2 regions of the Pseudomonas sp. PA-7-1E genome follow, and region 2 is predicted to be linked to the other one. Evidence: predicted binding sites of a transcription regulator. Region 2 holds the regulator's gene; the other holds the start of a gene.
The links. The regulator FliA, encoded in region 2, starts transcription of late flagellar genes. The targets are predictions, from matches to a motif close to CTAAAGTTTNNNNNNNNNNNGCCGNTAA.
Positions count from the first base shown of each region.

Region 1: a site for FliA is predicted at 2,031-2,058, ahead of GIW79_RS06270 (flagellar protein MotY). Genes of this name have one in related genera too.

Region 1 covers NZ_WKFA01000006.1:149,821-153,667, forward strand. Annotated here, with positions in the region: gene GIW79_RS06255 (peroxiredoxin) at 1-185, shown strand, start outside; gene rnt (ribonuclease T) at 251-922, opposite strand; gene pyrC (dihydroorotase) at 919-1,965, opposite strand; gene GIW79_RS06270 (flagellar protein MotY) at 2,122-3,030, shown strand; gene GIW79_RS06275 (argininosuccinate synthase) at 3,160-3,847, shown strand, end outside.
Region 2 covers NZ_WKFA01000008.1:45,260-49,106, forward strand. Annotated here, with positions in the region: gene flhF (flagellar biosynthesis protein FlhF) at 1-1,294, shown strand, start outside; gene fleN (flagellar synthesis regulator FleN) at 1,400-2,233, shown strand; gene fliA (RNA polymerase sigma factor FliA) at 2,230-2,970, shown strand; gene GIW79_RS07610 (chemotaxis response regulator CheY) at 3,138-3,512, shown strand; gene GIW79_RS07615 (protein phosphatase CheZ) at 3,531-3,847, shown strand, end outside.

The DNA of each region.
Region 1 (3,847 bases), on a different contig from region 2:
AGATCATCAACGACCTGCCGCTGGGCCGTAACATGGAAGAGCTGATCCGCCTGGTCGACGCGCTGCAATTCCACGAAGAGCACGGCGAAGTCTGCCCTGCCAACTGGAAAAAAGGCGACAAAGGCATGAACGCTTCGCCAGAAGGCGTTGCGGCTTACCTGACCGAGAACGCTGGCAAGCTGTAAGCCAACGTCACGGTACAAAAAAACCGGCCTGAAAAGGCCGGTTTTTTTATGCGTGGGATTTGCCTTCAGTCGTTGAAGTCTTCCCAGCCGCCCATCTGTTTCCACCGATTGACGATGCCGCAGAACAGCTCGGCGGTCTTTTCGGTGTCGTAGCGGGCCGAGTGGGCTTCACGCCCGTCAAAGTCGATACCGGCCGCCTGGCAGGCTTTGGCCAGAACGGTCTGACCGTAGGCCAGGCCGGCAAGCGTTGCGGTGTCGAAACTGGAGAACGGATGAAACGGGTTGCGCTTCATGTCCAGCCGCGCCACGGCGGCGTTCAGGAAGCCCAGGTCGAAACTGCTGTTGTGGCCGACCAGGATCGCACGTTTGCAGCCATTGGCCTTCAACGCCTTGCGCACGCCACGGAAGATATCGGTCAGCGCCGCTTCTTCACTTACCGCCATACGCAGTGGGTGGTCGAGCTTGATCCCGGTGAATTCCAGGGCAGCGGCTTCGATATTGGCGCCTTCAAACGGCTCGACGCGGAAGAAATGGGTGTGTTCCGGGTACACAAAGCCCTGTTCGTCCATGCCGATGGTGGTTGCGGCGATTTCCAGCAAGGCGTCGGTGGCGCAGTTGAAACCACCGGTTTCTACGTCGATGACGACCGGCAGATAGCCGCGAAAACGCTCGGCCATCGGATGGCGCGAGCCGCCACCGCCGTGCTCTTGTTCGTCGTCGTAATGGTCTTCACTCACTTGCTTTCCTCCAGCAGGCGCCAGCGCAGTGTTTCACCGGCGCGCAGCGGGATAACGGTCAGTTCGCCAAACGGCAGGCTGGCAGGGGCGGTCCAGTCTTCACGGACCAGGGTAATGCGGTCGGTATTCGCCGGCAGGCCGTAGAAACGCGGGCCGTTGAGGCTGGCGAAACCTTCGAGTTTGTCCAGCGCGTTACGCTGTTCGAAAGCTTCGGCGTACAACTCGATGGCGGCAAACGCGGTGTAGCAGCCGGCGCAGCCGCATGCGGCTTCCTTGGCGTGCTGGGCGTGTGGCGCAGAGTCGGTGCCGAGGAAGAACTTCGGGCTGCCGCTGGTGGCGGCATCCAGCAGTGCGACCTGGTGGGTATTGCGCTTGAGAATAGGCAGGCAATAGAAATGCGGCCGAATCCCGCCCACCAGCATGTGGTTGCGGTTGTAGAGCAGGTGATGAGCGGTGATGGTCGCGCCAACGTTGGCCGACGCTTCGCTGACGAACTGCACCGCATCGGCGGTGGTGATGTGTTCAAACACCACTTTGAGCGTAGGGAACAACTCGACCACACGACGCATGTGTTCATCGATGAAGATTTTTTCGCGATCGAACACATCCACGTCGCCACGGGTGACTTCCCCGTGGATCAGCAATGGCATGCCGACCTCCGCCATGGCTTCGATCGCCGGCAGGATCTTGTCGATACTGGTTACACCGGAATCGGAGTTGGTGGTCGCACCTGCCGGGTACAGCTTGGCGGCGTGCACATAACCGCTGGCCTTGGCTTCACGAATTTCTTCAGGCTGGGTGCGGTCGGTCAGGTAGAGCACCATCAACGGTTCGAAGCGGCTGCCGGCCGGTCGTGCAGCGAGGATGCGCTGGCGATAGGCGTCGGCTTCTGCGGCATTGCGCACCGGAGGTACCAGGTTAGGCATGATGATGGCACGGCCAAACGTGCGGGCCACATCGGCCACGGTTTGGGGTAACGCAGCACCATCGCGAAGATGAATATGCCAGTCGTCGGGACGCAGCAGGGTCAGGCGGTCGGACATTGGGGATTCCAGGCGGGTCAATCTGGTGGGAATGCTACCGGAAAAGACTCTTGCAGGCACTCGCTATCAAGTTTTGCCGGATGCTACCGATATCTCCGGGTATGCCTTAACGATGTATGACGCTTTGAAGTGTTGTAGAAACCAGTGGAGCCTCCCGTGCGCCAGTATTATCTAGCCCTGCTCAGTGTGTTCGCCAGCCTGCCTGCGGCGGCCCTCACGTTCCAGACACGTCTGGAGAATATTGAGTGGAAGGTGGAGGGCGATCAGTTCGAGTGCCGCCTGACCCAGCCGATCACCGATTTCGGTTCCGGTGAGTTCGTGCGCCGGGCCGGCGAGCAGGCAACGTTTCGTCTGAAAACCTATGGCGGCACTCTTGGCGCCGGCTCGGCAACCTTATTGGCCGCGGCCGCGCCGTGGCAGCCGGGCCGAGGTGATATCAACCTTGGGGCCGTGCGTGTCGGCAGCGGCGACGTCCTGTTCAATAGCTCCCAGGCCCAGGCCGGCCGCCTGTTCACGGGTTTGCTTGAAGGGCGCAGCCCGACCGTGCGGCATTACGGGCGTCAAGGCGGCTACTCGGAAATTCGCCTGCTGCCTGTGAAGTTCAACAAGGCGTACAACGATTATCAGGTGTGCACCACCAAGCTGCTGCCCATGAATTACGACCAGGTCAAACAGACTGAAGTGGGCTTCCCCGGTGGTGGTATTGAGCTGGACGCGGCGGCCAAGAAGAAGTTGTCGGTGATCCTGGCATTCATGAAAGCCGATCCCACGGTCAATCATGTCGAGTTGAACGGTCATTCCGATAACAGTGGCAATCGCCTGACCAACCGTGACGTCTCACGGCGCCGCGCCCTGGCGGTGATGGACTACTTCAAGGCCAACGGCATTCAGGAATCGCAAATCACGATGCGCTTCCATGGCGAAAGCTACCCCTTGGCGCCCAACACTAATGCCACCAACCGTGCGCGTAACCGCCGTGTAAATATTCAGCTTGAGCGGGTGGCTGCCCCAGAGAAACCGGCGCCTCAGGCCACTGCGCCGAGCAACTCGGCGGCTACCTCATAAGAGGCGACCATCGGTCGCCCACTCGACATAATCTGTCGCTTTATCTTCATTTGCTGTCGCGCCCCTGTAATTTCACGGTTTTGATCGGTAGAATCGTCGCCTTTCCGTACAACCCCGTGGAGTGATGGCATGGCCGACGTAAACAAGGTCGTTCTCGCGTATTCCGGCGGCCTGGACACTTCGGTGATCCTCAAGTGGCTGCAGGATACTTATAACTGTGAAGTGGTGACCTTCACCGCTGACCTGGGTCAGGGTGAAGAGGTCGAACCTGCACGTGCCAAGGCGCAAGCCATGGGCGTGAAAGAGATCTACATTGACGACCTGCGCGAAGAGTTCGTCCGCGATTTCGTTTTCCCGATGTTTCGCGCCAACACTGTCTACGAAGGTGAGTACCTGCTGGGTACCTCCATCGCACGTCCGCTGATCGCCAAGCGCCTGATCGAGATCGCCAACGAAACGGGCGCCGACGCCATTTCTCACGGCGCCACCGGCAAGGGCAACGACCAGGTACGTTTCGAACTGGGTGCCTACGCACTCAAGCCAGGCGTTAAAGTCATTGCGCCGTGGCGTGAATGGGACCTGCTGTCCCGTGAAAAGCTGATGGATTACGCTGAAAAGCACGCTATTCCGATCGAGCGCCATGGCAAGAAGAAGTCGCCGTACTCAATGGACGCCAACCTGCTGCACATTTCCTATGAAGGCGGCGTGCTGGAAGACACCTGGACCGAGCACGAAGAAGATATGTGGAAATGGACGGTCTCCCCGGAGAACGCTCCAGACAAGGCGCAGTACCTGGAACTGACTTACCGCAACGGCG
Region 2 (3,847 bases):
CGCCGATATGCGTCAGGCCATGAAACTGGTCCGTGATGAGCTGGGCGCCGATGCCGCGATTATCGGTAACCGTCGGATTGCCGGCGGTGTCGAGCTGACGGCTGCCCTGGATTACACGCCCCAGGCGCTGGCCCCGCGCGTGCCAAACATGGAGCTCGAAGACGAGCTGCGCAAGACCGCCTCGCGCATTGTGTCGGCCCAGGCTGAACTGAGCATGCGTGGCGACAGCGATGCCAGCACCAATCGCCAGCTGTTTGCCGGCCTGCCGCTGACCGCCGCCGAGCCGCTGGTTGAACCCACCTTTGTCGAACCGCCGCGTCCTGCAGCGCCTGCCCCGGCTGCCGCAGTTGACCAGCGCGTGATTGACTCGATGCGTTTTGAACTCAACGGCCTGCGTGAATTGCTCGAAGTGCAGCTCGGCTCGCTGGCCTGGACCCAACTGCAAGGCAGCAAGCCGCAGCAAGCCAACCTCTGGCGTCGCCTGCAACGCATCGGCCTGTCCGGCCCGTTGTCCCGCGACCTGCTGGCCTTGACCGCTGAAGTCGAAGAGCCGCGGCAGGCCTGGCGCATGCTGCTGGCGCACTTGGCGCGCATGATTGCCACGCCGGAAATCGAACCCCTGGAAGAGGGCGGTGTAATCGCCATGGTCGGCCCCGCCGGCATGGGCAAGACCACCACCCTGGCAAAGCTTGCGGCCCGTTACGTGCTTAAATACGGCGCGCAGAATATCGCCCTGGTGAGCATGGACAGTTACCGTATCGGCGCTCAGGAGCAGCTCAAGACCCTGGGCCGCATCCTCAACGTGCCGGTGACCCATGTCGACCCGGGCCAGTCCCTGGCCAATGCCCTCGACCCGTTGCTGCGCAAGCGCGTGGTGCTGATCGATACCGCCGGCCTGCAAGCCAGTGATCCGGCGCTGCGCATGCAGCTCGAAAGCCTGGCCGGGCGAGGCATCAAGTCAAAAAATTACCTGGTGCTTGCAACCACCAGCCAGAAACAGGTTCTTACCGCTGCTTATCACAGTTACAAGCGTTGCGGCCTGGCCGGTTGCATCCTCACCAAGCTCGACGAAACCGCGAGCCTGGGCGAGGTGTTGAGCCTGGCCATCAGCCATGAGTTACCGGTTGCCTACCTCACCGACGGGCCGCGGATCCCGGATGATCTGCATCTGCCGCGCCGTCATCAGTTGGTCAGCCGTGCCGTGAGTGTGCAAATGCAAGACGAGCCTAGCGAGGAAGCGATGGCCGATATGTTCGCCGACCTTTACCACCACCCGGCTAAACGGGTGGGTTGAGGCAGGATGAACACCGTGAAATGTACCTACATCGATGGTCTGCAAGCGATTCACGCGGCCAAGCCATGTAGCCTGCGTCTAAGCAAGACAAGGTAAAGAAATAAAATGGGCAGCATGCATCCCGTACAGGTGATCGCGGTGACCGGCGGCAAAGGTGGCGTCGGGAAAACTAACGTGTCAGTGAATTTGTCCCTGGCCCTGGCAGAGCTTGGCCGTCGCGTCATGCTGCTGGATGCTGACCTGGGCTTGGCGAACGTGGACGTTCTGCTGGGGCTGACACCCAAACATACCCTGGCCGATGTGATCGAAGGCCGTTGTGAGCTGCGCGACGTGCTGCTCCAGGGCCCCGGAGGCATTCGCATCGTGCCGGCGGCCTCGGGCACCCAGAGCATGGTGCACCTGAGCCCCGCGCAGCATGCCGGGCTGATCCAGGCGTTCAGCGACATCGGCGACAACCTCGACGTGCTGGTGATCGACACCGCCGCCGGGATCGGCGAGTCGGTGGTCAGCTTTGTGCGCGCAGCGCAGGAAGTGCTGTTGGTGGTGTGCGACGAGCCCACCTCGATCACCGATGCCTACGCGCTGATCAAGCTGCTTAACCGTGACTACGGCATGAACCGCTTCCGCGTTCTGGCCAACATGGCCCAGAGCCCGCAGGAAGGGCGCAACCTATTCGCCAAGTTGACCAAGGTCACGGACCGCTTCCTCGATGTGGCTTTACAATACGTCGGCGCAGTTCCCTATGACGAGTGTGTGCGCAAGGCCGTGCAAAAGCAGCGTGCGGTCTACGAAGCGTTCCCTCGTTCGAAATGCGCACTGGCGTTCAAGGCCATTGCCCAGAAGGTCGATACCTGGCCGTTGCCCGCCAACCCGCGGGGGCATCTGGAGTTTTTCGTCGAGCGTTTGGTGCATCAGACGAGCGCAGGACCGGTGCTATGACATCCAGCGGCTACAACCTTTACAAAAAGTCGGCACGTGACAGCCAGGGCGAATTGATCGAGCGCTATGCGCCGTTGGTCAAGCGCATTGCCTATCACCTGTTGGCGCGCCTGCCTGCGAGTGTGCAGGTCGAAGACTTGATCCAGGCCGGCATGATCGGCCTGCTTGAAGTCTCGACCAAATACGACGCCAGCAAGGGTGCCAGTTTCGAAACGTATGCGGGTATCCGTATCCGTGGCGCGATGCTCGATGAAGTGCGTAAAGGCGATTGGGCGCCGCGTTCGGTACACCGCAATACGCGCATGGTCAGCGATGCAATTCGTGCAATTGAAGCAAAAACCGGCCGTGACGCTAAAGATCATGAAGTTGCGGCCGAACTCCAATTGAGTCTCGACGATTACTACGGGATTTTGAACGATACCTTGGGCAGCCGCCTGTTCAGTTTCGACGACCTTTTACAGGACGGCGAGCACGAAGGGCTGCACGAGGACGGCGCGAGCGCGCATACGGAGCCGTCGCGCGACCTGGAAGATGAACGTTTCCAGGGCGCGTTGGCCGATGCAATCGCCAATTTGCCAGAGCGTGAGCGGCTGGTGCTGGCGCTGTACTACGACGAAGAGCTTAACCTCAAGGAAATCGGTGAGGTCCTGGGGGTCAGCGAATCGCGTGTCAGCCAGTTGCATAGCCAGTGCGCAGCCCGCTTGCGGGGCCGATTGGCCGAGTGGCGCGCGCGCTGACAGGCAGTGTGGGGGCACTGCAGACGCTGCCGTGAGATCGCAAGGTTTCGCGGCTATGTGCCGTGGTGCCCTGGGCAGTCCTTTTTGTGTAACGCCTGTTGATTGAAATGGCGCGTCCAGGTGCTGGGCGCGTTTAAGACTGCTTGGAGGTCGAATTGGACAAGAACATGAAAATCCTCATCGTTGATGACTTCTCAACGATGCGGCGGATCATTAAAAACCTGTTGCGTGACCTTGGGTTCACCAACACGGTCGAGGCGGATGACGGCCTGACGGCCATTCCGATCCTCAACAGCGGGAGCATCGACTTTCTGGTGACCGACTGGAACATGCCGGGCATGACCGGTATCGACCTGCTGCGCCATGTGCGCGCCGATGAAAAACTGCGCAGCCTGCCTGTGCTGATGGTGACCGCCGAAGCCAAGCGCGAACAGATCATCGAAGCCGCCCAAGCCGGGGTCAACGGTTACGTGGTCAAGCCATTCACGGCACTGGCCTTGAAAGAGAAGATCGAGAAAATCTTCGAACGCATCCACGGCTAATGCCATCGCGGGGGAGCTATGGAGCATAACGAAACGTCACAGGGCGACTTTGAGTCGACCCTGAAAAAACATGCTCACCAGTTGGTCGACAGCCTGGAAAAAGGCCAGTTCGCCGATGCGGTGCAGTTGATCCATGAGCTTAACCAGACCCGTGACCGCGGCCTGTACCAGGAAGTGGGCAAGCTCACACGCGAGCTGCACAGCGCAATCGTCAATTTCCAGATTGACCCGCGCATGCCCCAGGCCGAAGAAATTTCCCAGATCACTGATGCCACTGAACGTCTGTCCTATGTGGTCAGGCTGACTGAGGCAGCGGCCAACCGCACCATGGACCT